DNA from 2 places in the Streptomyces sp. GL_141 genome. Region 1 is predicted to be linked to the other one. Evidence: riboswitches for the same ligand, from Rfam matches in the RefSeq annotation. Region 1 holds a riboswitch; the other holds the start of a gene.
What was found. Region 1 has a riboswitch for cyclic di-AMP ahead of AC3IX6_RS23190 (transglycosylase family protein). Riboswitches for the same ligand answer to the same signal wherever they lie in the genome.
Positions count from the first base shown of each region.

Region 2: it holds a riboswitch for cyclic di-AMP, as region 1 does, so the genes downstream of both, AC3IX6_RS08715 (M23 family metallopeptidase) here and AC3IX6_RS23190 (transglycosylase family protein) in region 1, are expected to answer to the same signal.

Region 1 covers NZ_CM174402.1:5,213,849-5,217,961, forward strand. The annotation lists gene AC3IX6_RS23170 (RNA-guided endonuclease InsQ/TnpB family protein) at 1-262, shown strand, start outside; gene AC3IX6_RS23175 (transposase) at 328-600, shown strand; partial or broken gene AC3IX6_RS23180 (cytochrome P450) at 585-740, shown strand; gene AC3IX6_RS23185 (LysM peptidoglycan-binding domain-containing protein) at 884-2,014, shown strand; cyclic di-AMP (ydaO/yuaA leader) riboswitch at 2,291-2,462, shown strand; gene AC3IX6_RS23190 (transglycosylase family protein) at 2,465-3,172, shown strand; gene eno (phosphopyruvate hydratase) at 3,493-4,113, shown strand, end outside.
Region 2 covers NZ_CM174402.1:2,056,318-2,060,430, forward strand. The annotation lists gene AC3IX6_RS08710 (GntR family transcriptional regulator) at 184-849, opposite strand; gene AC3IX6_RS08715 (M23 family metallopeptidase) at 1,035-1,829, opposite strand; cyclic di-AMP (ydaO/yuaA leader) riboswitch at 1,842-2,001, opposite strand; gene AC3IX6_RS08720 (M16 family metallopeptidase) at 2,252-3,619, opposite strand; gene AC3IX6_RS08725 (M16 family metallopeptidase) at 3,640-4,113, opposite strand, start outside.

The sequences.
Region 1 (4,113 bases):
GCTTGGCGGGGCCCTGCACAAGGTCCCCGCCCCCGGCACTTCCCAACGCTGCTCCGCGTGCGGCGTCACCACCCCCGGCAACCGGGAGAGTCAGTCTGTGTTCGTGTGCAAGAACCCGGACTGCGGCTGGTCGGGCAACGCCGACCACAACGCGGCCTGCAACGTCTTGCATCTGTACCGGATGGGCCTCGCGCTCATCCCGGCTGCCGGGAGGGCAGTCGTCAGGCGCGCCAAACGCGTCGAGCCCGCTACCGCAAGGTAAGCAGGAATCTCCCGGCTTCAGCCAGGAGAGCACTTCAACCGCCCGCTTCGTTCGCCAAGACCACGATCGACCTGCGGCTGGCGCTGAACGGCATGCTGCACCGTCTGCGCACGGGGATCACCTGGAAGGAGATCCCCGTGGTGTTCGGGCCGGCGCAGCGCATTCGTGAGCGGCAGCTCTCCTGGTGGCAGCAGGGGGCATGGCCGCTGCTGGTGACGCGGCTGAACGAGCAGCGCGCGGGGACACCGGTGTACGTCCGTCCGACGATTCCGGCCCTGCGAGTGACGGTGCGTGTGGCGGAGACCGTGAGACTGCTCTCCCCCTCGCGACCCTGCTGACGCGGCTGCCCGATCTGGAACTGGCCGTGGCTCCCGGGGAGCTGCGGTGGCGCGGTGGGCTCATCATGCGGGGACTGCGGACGCTCCCGGTCCGCTTCATGGCCGAATCCACTGCCGAAAAGATCACCCAAACCACCTGAAACCTGCCTGACCTGAAGTCAGTTGGCTGCCCAAACTTGTGACAGGCGTTCGAAGGCCGCTAGGTTCTGCCGTTACCCCGCCGTTATGCGAAAGGTGCAGCCTCATGCGTTCCGGGAACGGCCGCCACAGACGCCCCCGACAAGTGCCCGCACTTGTCGTCACCGCCGGAGTCACCGGCACCGCACTCGCCCTGCCGCTGCTCGCGGCCACCGGCGCGAGCGCCGCGGAGACCTCCACATGGGACAAGGTCGCCGAGTGCGAGAGCGGTGGCACCTGGAGTGCCAACTTCGGCGGCGGCACCTACGGCGGGCTGCAGTTCAGCCAGGAGCAGTGGAAGAGCGCCGGCGGGCTCGACTTCGCCGAGCGCCCCGACCTCGCCAGCCGCTCCCAGCAGATCGCCGTGGCCGAACGGGTCCTGGCCTCCCGGGGTCCCGTGGCGTGGCCGCTGTGCGCGGTGCAGGCCGGCCTGACGCAGGACGCGCCCGCCGCCGTGGTGGACCCGGGTCTGCCCGGCGGTTCCGGATCCGCCACCCCCGCCCCGTCCCGCCCGGACGACTCCGTGCCGCACACCGGCTCGGGCAAGCCGTCCACGGACTTCGGGGCGCCGACGCCGAAGGGCCCGGCCGCGCCGGCTCCGTCGGACTCGCCGCTGCCCGACTATCCGATCGGCGTGCCCGGCGAACTGCCCGTCATGCCCGAGCCGGACCTCCAGGCGCCGCCTCCGGGACTCCCGGGCGATCCGACGGCTCCCACGAGCCCGGTGGACCCCACCGCCCCGGTGGGCCCCGTCGCTCCGGTGGACCCCACGACTCCGGCGCCGCCGCCGGTGGACCCGACCGTGCCGGTGGGCCCGACGGCTCCGATATCCCCGTCCGGCCCGGGGGACGCGGCGAACCCGACGGACCCGGCGAACCCGGCGAATCCCGGTAATACCTCGAACCCGGCAAATCCGCTCAACCCGGTTGATCCCACGGCCCCGACGACTCCGGCCGCACCCGGCGGTTCGGCCGCCCCGAGCGCTCCGGCGACCCCCGGCGCGGCCGAGGGCGGCGGCAAGCACCGCGGCCAGGCCGCGGTCGAGACGCCCGCCGCATCTGATGCCGCGTCGGAGCCGACGTACACCGTGAAGGCGGGCGACAGCCTCGTCGCGATCGCGGACGCCAACGGAGTGAAGGGCGGCTGGAAGGGGCTGTACGAGGCCAACGAGCAGGTCATCGGCGGCGATGCGGACCTGATCAAGCCCGGTCAGAACCTGGATCTAACGCATCAATAAGGGCACTTAAGGCGCCCGGAACCAGCTGATTGTCCGTTTTCTGTAAGTGAGACATGTGTCTCTTCAGGTCAACTGGCGTGTCCGGCCCGGACGGTTCCGCAAACCCGGCCCTCACCTGCGCAAACGCCCTTCCGGGGAGCGCAAGTAGGCACCGTTTCCCCCCGATGTCCCTCGTTGAACATCGGGGGGAGACCTGTCTACCTTCTGAATCGCTCGCCACCGCGGGCTCCTTCGACCGCATCGCCGAATCCTGCCGGCGGACGGAGGGAACACTCGTCGCGTAAAGCGCCGAAGGCAGGAGCGGGGGAACCAAGGTAGGCGCCGGAACCGGCCGTTGAGAGACGGTCACGGAACCGGCTAGGGGTTAAGCCGAGCGCTAGGTCGCTCGGCCGGGCACTCACTCGCCCGAACCCGACAGCTCACCTCGTAGGCGTCGGTGAGGAGAACTCCATGCTGCTTTCGGGCAAGGGCAAGCACCGTCGCGGCTCCAAGGCCGTCCGCATCGTCACTCTGGCCGGCGTCGCCGGTGTCGCCGTGGCCGCGCCGCTGATGGCCGCGGGCACCGCTTCCGCCGCGACCGCCGGTGAATGGGACCGCGTCGCCGCGTGCGAGTCCGGCGGCAACTGGTCCATCAACACGGGCAACGGCTACTACGGCGGCCTGCAGTTCTCGTCCTCCACGTGGGCCGCGTACGGCGGCAAGACGTACGCCGCGCAGGCCAACCAGGCCTCCAAGTCGCAGCAGATAGCCATCGCCGAGAAGGTCCTCAAGGGCCAGGGCAAGGGCGCCTGGCCGTCCTGTGGCGTCGGCCTGTCGAACTCCTCCTACAACGGCGGCTCGGCGGAGACCCCCTCCAAGCCGAAGACCCAGCCGAAGCCGGCGCCGAAGCAGGAGAAGAAGGCCGAGTCGAAGAAGGAGACCAAGCGCGTCGAGGCTCCGACCACCCGCTCCGAGCGTCCGGCCGCCCCGGCCGCACCGAAGACCGAAGCCCCCAAGACGGGCAACGGTTCCTACGAGGTCAAGTCCGGCGACACGCTGGGTGCGATCGCCGACGCGAACAACGTGTCCGGTGGCTGGGAGAAGCTCTTCGAGCTCAACAAGGACATCGTCTCGGACGCCGACCTGATCTACCCGGGTCAGAAGCTGAACCTCAGCTGAAACATGTGAGAACGGTCGTGTCCGCTTTCGCGACGCGCAGTAGTTCCACACGTAGCTCCACCACGTAATTCCACCGCCCGGCGCGCAACCCCCTTCGCGCCGGGCGGTGCTGTGTGCGGACGCGGCCGGCCTGACGGACCTTCCGGATCGCCGATGATCAAGGGCCCTATGTCCTGTAAGAGGGGCATTCAGGCCCTTTTTCGTCCCAAGGCCCGGGCGGTCGGCTGGCCGAGTGCCCGGAGGCGGTTAGGCTCTAAGCGGCAAGGCCATCCCACGGCCTGACATGCCACCGCACACCCAGCGTCACATCCCAGAAGGAGATGCTCGTGCCGTCCATCGACGTCGTCGTAGCCCGGGAAATCCTGGACTCCCGAGGCAACCCCACGGTCGAGGTCGAGGTGGGCCTCGACGATGGCAGCACCGGCCGTGCTGCAGTCCCGTCCGGCGCCTCCACCGGAGCGTTCGAAGCCGTAGAGCTCCGTGACGGTGACCCCAACCGTTACTTCGGCAAGGGCGTAGAGAAGGCCGTCCTCGCCGTCATCGAGCAGCTCGGCCCGGAGCTCGTCGGCTACGACGCCACCGAGCAGCGCCTGATCGACCAGGCGATGATCGACCTGGACGCCACCGAGAACAAGGGCTCCCTCGGCGCCAACGCCATCCTCGGCGTCTCCCTCGCCGTGGCGCACGCCGCGTCCGAGGCCTCCGACCTCCCGCTGTTCCGCTACCTCGGCGGCCCGAACGCGCACCTGCTGCCCGTTCCGATGATGAACATCCTGAACGGTGGGTCGCACGCCGACTCCAACGTCGACATCCAGGAGTTCATGATCGCCCCGATCGGCGCGGAGTCCTTCTCCGAGGCCCTTCGCTGGGGTGCCGAGGTCTACCACACCCTCAAGAAGGTCCTGCACACCAAGGGCCTCTCCACGGGTCTGGGCGACGAG
Region 2 (4,113 bases), 3.2 Mb from region 1:
CACCACGGCCGAGGGCAACGGCTTCGCTGCTTTTCGCGCTTCCGCGCGGGAGACATATGCGCACCGCCATTCCGGCGCGCTCTATTCCGGCGGGCAGAATTCAGGCCGCCAAAAGGCGCACGGGACGCCGGGCAAGGGCCGAATTACCGGGACCGTATACCCCCCCTTTGTATACGGCGTTTGTTAATGCGGAACGCTCGCCGTGTTTACGGCAGGTTGCAAAGTCCTCACGCGCATCCGGTGCGCCCCCGCCGCCCGGTCCACGTGCGCCGCGGTCAGCGCCCGGGCCCGCTCGGCGTCGCCCCGGGCCACCGCGTCCACGATCGCGCCGTGCTCCGCCCAGGACTCCACGGGCCGCACCGGGGCCTCCACCACGTACATCCAGGCCACCTTGTGGCGCATCTGGGTGAGCAGCGCGATGAGCCCGGGGCTGCCCGAGGCCTGGGAGAGCGTCTCGTGGAACCAGCCGCCCAGGGAGCGCAGATCCTCCCCCTGCCCCCTCCTGGCCCGCTCCTGGCCCAGTCTGACCAGGCCGCGCAGCACCTTGAGGTGGGCCTCGCTGCGCCGCCGGGCCGCGCGGGCGGCCGCGAGGGGCTCCAGGAGCATCCGCAGCTCCAGGAGGTCGGCGGCCTCCTGCTCGGTCGGCTCGGCCACGCAGGCGCCCGCGTGCCGGCGGGTGGTCACGAACCCCTCGGACTCCAGCGTGCGCAGCGCCTCGCGCACCGGGACGCGCGAGACCCCGTACCGGCGGGCCAGCACCTCCTCGGTCAGCCGGGCGCCGGGCCCGAACACCCCGGAGACGATGTCGTCGCGGATTGCTGTGCATACCGTGTGCGCGGGAATACGCAAGACCGGACCTCCGCCTTTTTCGTATGACTGTGCGCGTTGCGACTCTATTGCAACACACGATAATTTCCGAGAGCGGCCGGAAATACGAAACATTCACACGACGCGGAGCCCGAAACACGACGAAGGCCCCGGCTCTCAGAGAGCCGGGGCCTTCGCGGAAGACGTGTGGTGCGGAGCGCAGCGGGTCAGACGGTGACGCCGTGCGAGCGCAGGTACGTGACCGGGTTGATGTCCGAGCCGTAGTCGGCGCCGGTGCGGGCCTCGAAGTGCAGGTGCGGGCCGCTGGAGTTGCCGGTGGAGCCCGACAGGCCGATCTTCTGGCCCGGGGTGACCTGCTGGCCGACGGAGACGCTCAGCGAGGACATGTGGCCGTACTGGGTGTACGTGCCGTCGGCGTGCTTGATGACGACGTTGTTGCCGTACGCACCGCCGTAGCCCGCCTCGACCACGGTGCCGAGGCCCACGGCGTGCACCTCGGTGCCGGAGGCGGCGTGGAAGTCGATGCCCGTGTGGCTGCCGGAGGACCACATGCCGCCACCCGCGTGGTACTGGGTGCTGACGTAGGTGTTGTCGAGCGGCGACACGAAGGTGTTGAGGCGCTTGCGCTCCTCTTCGCGGGCGGCGCGCTCGGCGGCCTCGCGCTCGGCCTTCGCCTGGGCTTCGGCCTTCGCCTTGGCCTCGGCGGCCCGCTGCTTGGCGTCGGCCTCGGCCTGCGCCTTGGCGGCGGCGGCCTCTGCGGCCCGCTGCTGGGACTGGGCCTGGGCCTCGACGTCACCGGCGAGCTCGTCGGCCACCACGATGGTGTTGAGGCTGCCGGTGTCCTCGATGGAGGGGGACTGGTCCGCGGCGAACGCGGGGCCGGCCAGGGAGCCGACGACGCCGGTCGCGGCGAGGGCGGCTATGCCGGCATAGCCGGCGGTCCTGCGGCTCATACGGCTCGAACCACGGTGCTTGCCGGCGGCACTACTGCCAAACGCCATGAAGGGGCTGATCCTTTCCTTCCCTCTCGCCTACCGGGTTAGCTGACGGGTTCGGAGCAGGAAGGTCTCCTACGGACCCCCTCTTGCGAGGCGGTCCGATTCACCCCAGGGACACAAGTGGGTCCCCGGCTCCCCAGGCTCGCGCCTGACGGGGACTCGGCGATCGCTGTCCGGTGCCGCGGGGTCGCGGCGGTTACAACTGACGAACAGCACGGCCGACGCTAGGCGGATCATCAGTCAATCGCCAAACAGACACGCCCTTTTGTTGCGTACGCCACACCACATACAAGCAACCACACCACTAAACGGACAATGAACCCAAAAGGGACCCCGACGGACAAGCCGCCGGAGCCCCTTGAGCGGCGGGCCAGTTGACGGCCCGCCAGACACCACCCGGAGATCACCCGGAGATCAACTGACGATCAGTTGGTGACCACGGTCACTTCGCCGATCCCGAGGGCCCGCACGGGCTCCTCGATCTGCGAGGCGTCGCCGACCAGGACCGTGACCAGACGGTCCACCGGGAAGGCACTGACGACCGCCGAAGTGGCCTCCACCGTCCCGGTTTCGGCGAGCCGCGCGTACAACTGCGCCTGATAGTCGTCCGGCAGCTCCTGCTCGACCTGGTCGGCGAGCGTGCCCGCGACGGAGGCGGCCGTCTCGAACTTCAGCGGGGCCACCCCCACCAAGTTCTGCACGGCCACGTCCCGTTCGGCGTCGGTCAGGCCGCCCTCCGCGAGGGTGCGCAGCACCGTCCAGAGGTCGTCCAGGGCCGGGCCGGTGTTCGGGGTGTCCACCGAGCCGCTGATGGCGAGCATCGAGGCGCCCTTGCCGTCGGCGGTGGAGCGCAGCACCTGTCCGAAGGCGCGCACGCCGTACGTGTACCCCTTCTCCTCGCGCAGCACCTTGTCCAGCCGGGAGGTGAGCGTGCCGCCCAGGCAGTACGTACCGAGCACCTGGGGCGCCCAGACCCGGTCGTGCCGGTCCGCCCCGATGCGGCCGATCAGCAGCTGCGTCTGGACCGCGCCGGGCCGGTCCACGATGACCACGCGGCCCGTGTCGTCGGCGGTGATCGGCGGGACCGGGCGCGGGGCGGTGGTGTCACCGGTCCACGCGCCCAGGGTGTCGGCCAGGACGGCGTCCAGGTCGATGCCGGTCAGATCGCCGACGACCACCGCGGTGGCGGTCGCGGGGCGCACGTGGGCCTCGTAGAAGGCGCGTACGGCCGCGGAGTCGATGCGGGCGACCGTCTCCTCGGTCCCCTGGCGCGGGCGCGACATCCGCAGGGTGGCCGGGAAGAGCTCCTTGGAGAGCTGCTTGGCGGCGCGGCGCTGCGGGTTGGCGCTCTCGTGCGGGATCTCGTCGAGCCGGTTGCGCACCAGGCGGTCGACCTCGGCGTCGGCGAAGGCCGGCGAGCGCAGCGCCTCGGCGACCAGCCCCAGCGCCTTGTGCAGGCGGGAGGCCGGGACCTCCAGGGAGACCCGCAGGCCGGGGTGGTCGGCGTGCGCGTCGAGGGTGGCGCCGCAGCGCTCCAGCTCGGCGGCGAAGTCCTCGGCGGAGCGCTTGTCGGTGCCCTCGGACAGGGCGCGCACCATGATCGTGGCCACGCCGTCGAGGCCCTCGGGCTCCGCGTCGAGCGGGGCGGCGAGGTTGATCTCGACCGCGACCACCTGCTGGCCCGGGCGGTGGCAGCGCAGCAGGGTCAGGCCGTTGGCCAGTGCCCCGCGCTCGGGGGCCGGGAAGGCCCACGGCTGCGGGTCGCCGGCCTCGGGGCGCGGGTGGAAGGTCATCGTGACGGCTGCGGTGTCGCTCACTGCTCCGCCCCCTCGTTCTCGTCGCTCGCGTCGGTCTCTTCGGTGTCTTCGGCGTCGTCGGCCGCAATCGGCTCGTAGACGAGCACCGCCCGGTTGTCGGGGCGCAGTCGGGCCGCGGCCACGGCCTGCACTTCCTCGGCGGTGATGTCGAGGACGCGCTGGACGGCGGTCAGGGCGAGCTGCGGATCGCCGAACAGCACCGCGAAGCGGCACAGTTCGTCGGCGCGGCCGGCCACCGTGCTCAGCCGGTCCAGCCATTCGCGCTCCAGCTGGGCCTGCGCGCGCTCCATCTCCTCGGCCGTCGGGCCCTCGGCGGCGAACCGCGCGAGCTCCTCGTCGACGGCCGCCTCGATGGCGGGCACCTCGACGCCGCTGGAGGTCTTGACGTCCAGCCAGCCCAGCGAGGGCGCACCGGCGAGGCGCAGCATGCCGAAGCCCGCGGCGACGGCGCTCTGGTCGCGGCGCACCAG